Regions from separate parts of the Actinoplanes sp. HUAS TT8 genome, predicted to be linked through region 2. Evidence: riboswitches for the same ligand, from Rfam matches in the RefSeq annotation. Region 2 holds a riboswitch; the other holds the start of a gene.
What was found. Region 2 has a riboswitch for glycine ahead of gcvT (glycine cleavage system aminomethyltransferase GcvT). Riboswitches for the same ligand answer to the same signal wherever they lie in the genome.
Positions count from the first base shown of each region.

Region 1: another riboswitch for glycine. It lies ahead of gcvP (aminomethyl-transferring glycine dehydrogenase); the one in region 2 lies ahead of gcvT (glycine cleavage system aminomethyltransferase GcvT).

Region 1 is NZ_CP195646.1:3,682,793-3,686,192, reverse strand. It holds gene ACSHV8_RS16710 (nucleotidyltransferase domain-containing protein) at 1-493, opposite strand, end outside; gene mgrA (L-glyceraldehyde 3-phosphate reductase) at 567-1,562, opposite strand; glycine riboswitch at 1,614-1,717, shown strand; gene gcvP (aminomethyl-transferring glycine dehydrogenase) at 1,795-3,400, shown strand, end outside.
Region 2 is NZ_CP195646.1:3,339,761-3,343,160, reverse strand. It holds gene ACSHV8_RS14915 (L-serine ammonia-lyase) at 1-771, opposite strand, end outside; gene gcvT (glycine cleavage system aminomethyltransferase GcvT) at 785-1,831, opposite strand; glycine riboswitch at 1,862-1,944, opposite strand; glycine riboswitch at 1,949-2,043, opposite strand; gene ACSHV8_RS14905 (MarR family winged helix-turn-helix transcriptional regulator) at 2,080-2,520, opposite strand; gene ACSHV8_RS14900 (MFS transporter) at 2,588-3,400, shown strand, end outside.

The DNA.
Region 1 (3,400 bases), 340 kb from region 2:
GGTGACGCACGTCGACCAGGACCTCGCCGGTGCGCAGCACGTGGGCGCCGGCGGTGAGCAGCCGGATCATGTGCATGGCCTGCTTGTGGTTGACCTCACCGGTGCGGGCGCGGCGGGCGGCGACGCGGTCGAGCTGATCGCGGGCGTAGTTGCCGTACGTCTCGTGGACCCGCCGGGACAGGAACGCCGACCGGACCGCCCGCAGGTGTTCACCGGCGGGCGTGATCCGCTCGGTCAGCGGGGACCAGAGCACTTCCAGGACTGTCGGGTTGGCCTGCAGCGCGAGGGTGCAGAACCGTTCGATCTCCCACGAGAACTGTTCCTCGGCCGGCCCGTCCAGGTGCGTGGGCGGCTTGTCGAGGCGCCAGAAGTCCCTGGTCGGGGCCGCGTAGACACCCCGCCGGTCGTGGTCGCTGCCCGGCCCGTCCAGCCCGTAGGCGCGGGAGCCGACCACGACGGCGAGGATCGTGTGCTTCTCGACCAGGTCCGTCATGCCTCGGGACGGTAACGAACCGCCCCGGGGCACGCGCGGCAATTTATGGCCGTACCGAATAATCGGTTTTGATCTAAAGGTCGAGAACGGTGCCGTCGATCTCGTCGATCTCGGCCTGGGTCAGCTCCGGGTTGTCGAGGGCGGCGATGTTGTTCTCCAGCTGCTGGACGCTGGAGGCGCCGATGATCAGGCTGGTCATGCGCTGGTCGCGCAGCGCCCAGGCCAGGGCCAGCTGGGCCAGGGACTGGCCGCGCCGCTTGGCGATGTCGTTGAGCGCGTGCAGCCGGCCCAGGGTCTTGGAGTCCAGGGCGCTCTCGTTGAGGAACACGCTGGTCCGGATCCGCGAGTCGTCCGGGATCCCGTCGAGGTAGCGGTCGGTGAGCAGGCCCTGCTGCAGCGGGCTGAACGCGATGCAGCCGGCGCCCGCCTCCTCCAGGGTGTCGAGCAGGTTGTCGTGCTCGATCCAGCGGTTGAGGATCGAGTAGGACGGCTGGTGGATCAGCAGCGGCGTGCCGAGCTCGCGGAGGATCGCGGCGGCCTGCGCGGTCTGCTCGGACTTGTAGTTGCTCAGGCCGACGTAGAGCGCCTTGCCCGAGCGCACGATGTGATCGAGAGCGGACATCGTCTCCTCAAGGGGAGTCTCCGGGTCCGGCCGGTGGTGGTAGAAAACGTCCACGTAGTCGATGCCGAGCCGCTGCAGCGACTGGTCCAGCGAGCTGACCAGGTACTTGCGCGAGCCGAAGTCGCCGTAGGGGCCGTCCCACATGGTGTAGCCGGCCTTGCTGGAGATGATCATCTCGTCGCGGTGGGCCTTGAAGTCGGCCGCGAGGATCCGGCCGAAGTTGGTCTCCGCGCTGCCCGGCGGCGGGCCGTAGTTGTTGGCCAGGTCGAAGTGGGTGACCCCGAGGTCGAAGGCGCGGCGCACGATGTCCCGCTGGCGGTCGGCCGGGCGGGTGTCACCGAAGTTGTGCCAGAGACCCAGGGAGATGGCGGGCAGCTTGAGACCGCTGCGGCCCGCGCGGCGGTACGTCATGGACTCGTAGCGATCAACTGCAGGGGTGTAGGTCACACCCCCACCCTAGGAGTTCCGATCATGGTCATGTCCACTGGTAGGTTGGTTGCCAGCCGCGCGGGAGAGACCTGGTCTTTCCTGGTGAAAGCACGGGCGCCGAAGGGGCAACTCCTCCCCGGAATCTCTACAGGCAAACGGACCGCGCGGGCAGGCGACTCTGAAGTCCCCTTTTGTGGGTATGACAGAGGGGGAGGGCTTTGTCAGCCTTCTCATGCCCCGGGAGTCGCCCATGACGTCGTCATTCACCCACCGCCACATCGGTCCGCAGGCCGATGAGCAGGCCGAGATGCTCAAGACCGTCGGGTACGAGTCGCTCGGTGAGCTGATGGACGCCGCCATCCCGGAGTCGATCCGGTTCCACGGGGAGCTCGACCTGCCGGCCGGGGCCTCCGAGGAGGAGACGATCGCCGAGCTGCGCGCGATCGCCGCCCGCAACGTCGTCGCGACCCCGATGATCGGCCTGGGCTACTACGGGACGCACACGCCCGCGGTGATCAAGCGGAACGTGCTGGAGAGCCCGGCCTGGTACACGGCGTACACGCCGTACCAGCCGGAGATCAGCCAGGGCCGCCTGGAGGCACTGCTCAACTTCCAGACCATGGTCACCGATCTGACCGGACTGACCACGGCCAACGCGTCGATGCTGGACGAGGCCACCGCCGTCGCCGAGGCGATGACCCTCGCGCGACGAGCGTCAAAATCGAAATCTTCGACGTACGTCGTGGACGCCGACACGTTCCCGCAGACGCTCGCCGTCCTGCGCACCCGGGCCGAACCGCTCGGCATCCGGGTCGAGCTCGTCGACCTGGACGCCGGCGACGACCTGCCGGAGGAGTTCTTCGGCCTGCACCTGCAGTACCCGGGCGCGTCCGGTGCCGTCCGCGACCACGCCGCCCTGGTCGAGGCCGCCCACGCCAAGGGTGCCCTGGTCACGGTCGCGGCCGACCTGCTCGCGCTGACCCTGCTGCGCGCCCCGGGCGAGATCGGCGCCGACATCGCGGCCGGCACGACCCAGCGCTTCGGCGTGCCGCTCGGCTTCGGCGGCCCGCACGCCGGTTACCTGGCCGTCCGCGCCGGCCTGGAGCGCAGCCTGCCCGGCCGTCTCGTCGGCGTCTCCAAGGACGCGGACGGCGCCCCGGCCTACCGGCTCGCCCTGCAGACCCGCGAGCAGCACATCCGCCGCGAGAAGGCGACCAGCAACATCTGTACCGCGCAGGTGCTCCTGGCCGTCATGGCCGGCATGTACGCGGTCTACCACGGCCCGGCCGGCCTGCGCGCGATCGCCAAGCGGACCCACGACCACGCCCTGACGATCTCCGGCAGCCTGACCGCGGCCGGCGTCGAGGTCGCGCACACCGCGTTCTTCGACACCGTCACCGCGATCGTGCCCGGCCGCGCCGCCTCGATCGTGGCGGCCGCCGCCGAGCACGGTGTCGACCTGCGCCTGGTCGACGCCGACCGGGTGTCGATCTCGACCGACGAGACCACCACGAGCGCGCACGTCGCGACCGTGCTGGCCGCGTTCGGCGCGACCGTGGCCGAGCCGGCCGTCTGCGGTGCCAAGCCCCTGGGCCGCACCAGCGACTACCTGGACCACCCGGTCTTCAACACCCACCACTCCGAGACGAGCATGCTGCGCTACCTGCGCAAACTCTCGGACCGCGACTACGCGCTGGATCGCGGCATGATCCCGCTGGGGTCGTGCACGATGAAGCTGAACGCCACCACCGAGATGGAGGCGGTCACCTGGCCCGAGTTCGCCGACATCCACCCCTTCGCGCCGTCCGACCAGACGCGGGGGTACGAGGATCTGGTCGCCCAGCTGGAAGCCTGGC
Region 2 (3,400 bases):
CTGCTCGTTGACCGCCATCGCATACGCGGTGAGCCACTCCATCGCGTGCGGACCGGGATCGCCGGCCGCCCGCAGCTGACGGGCCGTGGCCGCGGCCCGCCGGCGCACCTTCAGGCCGCCGGGCAGGACCCCTTCGGCGTCGAGACCCGCGGCGACACATTCGTCCATCACGCGCCAGATGCCGAGCAGGCCCTGCTTCACGTCGGCCGCCGGGCGCCACGCGGTCTCGTTCGCCAGCATCAGCCGGGAGATCGACAGCCCGGTCGCGCGGGTGAGGTCGAGCAGTTCGGCGCCGGTGCTGAAGGGGTGGGGCAACGGCGTGTCGTCCGTACGCAATCGGGATGTTCCTTCGTCGACGACGAAGCCGCCGCCGACCGAGAAGTACTTCTTGGCCAGCAGTTCGGCGCCGTCGCCGTCGAGGGCCGTGAAGATCATCCCGTTGGGGTGTTCGGGCAGCGCCCGGCGGCGGTGCAGGACGACGTCGACCGGCACGACCCGGCCCGACGGCAGCACGATCTTGCCGTCGGCCGGCGGGTCCAGGGACGTGTCGACCGTCTCCGGGTCCTCGCCCATCAGCCCGAGCAGCACGGCCCGGGGCGTGCCGTGGCCGTGCCCGGTGGCGCCCAGCGAGCCGAACAGTTCCGCGCGCACGCTCACCACCCGGTCGTCGAGGTGGCGGGTGAACAGCCGGGCGGCGCGCATCGGGCCCACGGTGTGTGAGCTGGACGGGCCGATGCCGACCGAGAACAGGTCGAAGACGGAGACGGCCATGATCATCAATTCCTTACCGGGGGCGCTGGTAGAACGGGAGTGGAACGATCTCGACGTCTTCACGCTTGCCACGAACATCGACCGCCAGGCGGCCGGGGTCCAGATTTTTCGTGACATATGCGAGAGCGATCGGGTGTCCGAGCGTCGGTGACGGCGCCCCGCTGGTCACCTCGCCGACCTTCTCCCCCGTTGCCGCGTCGACCACGTCATACCCGGCCCGCGGCGACCGACGCCCCCGGGTGACCAGTCCCACCAGTTCGACCGCCGGTTCGGCCGCCCGCAGCGCGGCGGCGCCGACGAAGTCCCGCTTGTCGAGCGCGACGATCCGGCCCAGCCCGGCGTCGAACGGCGTGGTGCGGATGCTCAGCTCGTGGCCGTACAGCGGCATCCCGGCCTCCAGGCGCAGCGTGTCCCGGCAGGCCAGCCCGGCCGGGACCGCGCCCGCCGCGGACGCCCACTCCCAGATCGCGGCCGCGTCCTGGTTGGCGCAGTAGATCTCGAACCCGTCCTCGCCGGTGTATCCGGTCCGGGCCAGCAGCACGTCCTTACCCGCGACGACCGACGGCTGGATCGCGTAGTACTTCAGGTCCGGATACTCGCCGACGATCGACACCGCCTCCGGGCCCTGGACCGCGATCAGCGCCCGGTCCAGGGCCGTGACGGCCACCGCGAAACCACCCGAGTGCTCGCCCAGCATCGCCCGCACGACCGGCGCGTTGGCGGCGTTGGCGACCACCAGGAACCGGTCGGCGGCGAGCCGGTAGACGACCAGGTCGTCGAGCACACCGCCGGTGGTGTGGCACAGCATCGTGTACTTGGCCCGCCCCGGCTTGACCGCCGACAGCTTCCCGACCAGGGCGTGGTCCAGGAACGCGGCGGCCTCGGCGCCGGACACCTCGATCTGGCCCATGTGCCCGAGATCGAAGAGACCGGCCGATTTGCGGACGGCGTGATGCTCGGCCACATCACTGCCGTACCGCAGCGGCATCTCCCACCCGGCGAACCCGGTGAAGGCGGCGCCGAGCCGCTGGTGGACGTCGAAGAGCGCGGTGCGTCGCAAAAGAGACTCCTGGGGTCGGGGTCTCCCTCGCTCTGTCATCTCTGCCTGAGAGGTTCACCGCCGTTGGGCGGCTTGCACCGTGGGCGCAGCGCCGGAGCGCTGACTTTCCAGAGTCGCCTGACCGCTGCGGTGCGGGGCCTGAGAGATTCTGAGGGAGAAGTTGCTCCTTCGGCGTCCTCGCCAGGTCGCGAGGACTCTCCCGCAGCGGTCGTTGCGGCGAAGTCTTCAGTTTGTCGGATCGGACCCTATCAGCCGGCGCTCTCCTTCTCACCGGCCTGGGCCAGGCGTTCCAGCGCGGGCAGGGCGCGCACGACGGCGTCCTGGTCGTCCGCGTCGAGGCCCTCGAAGAGCCGGTCGAGGGTCGCCGCGTAGTGCGACAGCGTCCGGGCGACCAGATCGCGGCCGTCCTGGGTGACCTCGACCAGGACGCCGCGCCCGTCGGTGGGGTCGGGCACGCGCCGGACCAGGGCGGCCTTCTCCATCCGGCCGACCAGCTGCGTCATGCCGGGCTGGGACGCCCGGGTCAGCCGGGCCAGCTCGGTGACCCGGGCCGGGCCCTCGTCGGAGAGCCGGCGCAGCACGGACAACGCCACCGAACTCGGGTTGTCCGGGCCCTCCAACTGGCGCAGGAACCGGACCAGCTGAGCGAGCACGGGCAACAACTGTGATCCACGACTCTCGTCGCTCATTTGCATAACCTCATTATGGACCTAGGGTGGAAACCATACAGATCCTTTCGTACGCGGAGGTGTGCCCGTGAGTGCGACTCCCGGTCCATCCTTGTTCAAGCAGCCCCGGGCCGTTTTCGCGGTCGCTTTCGCCTGTGTCGTCAGCTTCATGGGCATCGGCCTGGTCGACCCGATCCTCCCCGCGCTGTCGTCCAAGCTGCACGCCACGCCCAGCCAGGTGAGCCTGCTGTTCACCAGCTATCTGCTGGTCACGGCCGTGGCGATGCTGTTCACCGGCTGGGTCGCCAGCCGCATCGGGGCCAAGCCGACCCTGATCGCCGGCCTCTCGCTGATCGTCGTCTTCTCCGCCCTGGCCGGGCTGTCCGGCTCGATCGACGGCATTGTCGGTTTCCGCGCCGGCTGGGGCCTGGGCAACGCGCTGTTCATCGCCACCAGCCTCGCGGTCATCGTCGCGTCGGCCACCGGCGGCTTCGCCGGCGCGATCGTGCTCTACGAGGCCGCGCTCGGACTCGGCATCGCGGCCGGCCCGCTGGTCGGCGGCTTCCTCGGCAACATCTCCTGGCGCGGCCCGTTCTTCGGCGTCGCCGTCCTGATGGCCATCGCCTTGCTGGCGACGATCACGCTGGTCGAACCGACCCCGAAACCCGCGCGGCCGACGCCGCTCTCGGCACCCCTGAAGGCGTTGCGGCATCGCAGCCTGCTCACCATGGGCATCACCGCACTGCTCTACAACTGGGGTTTCTTCACCATGCTGGGCTACGCGCCGTACCCCATGGAACTCAGCGCCACCCAGCTCGGCCTGGTCTTCTTCGCCTGGGGCCTGCTGCTCGCCTTCTTCTCCATCACCGGTGCGCCCTGGCTGCAGCGCACCTTCGGGACC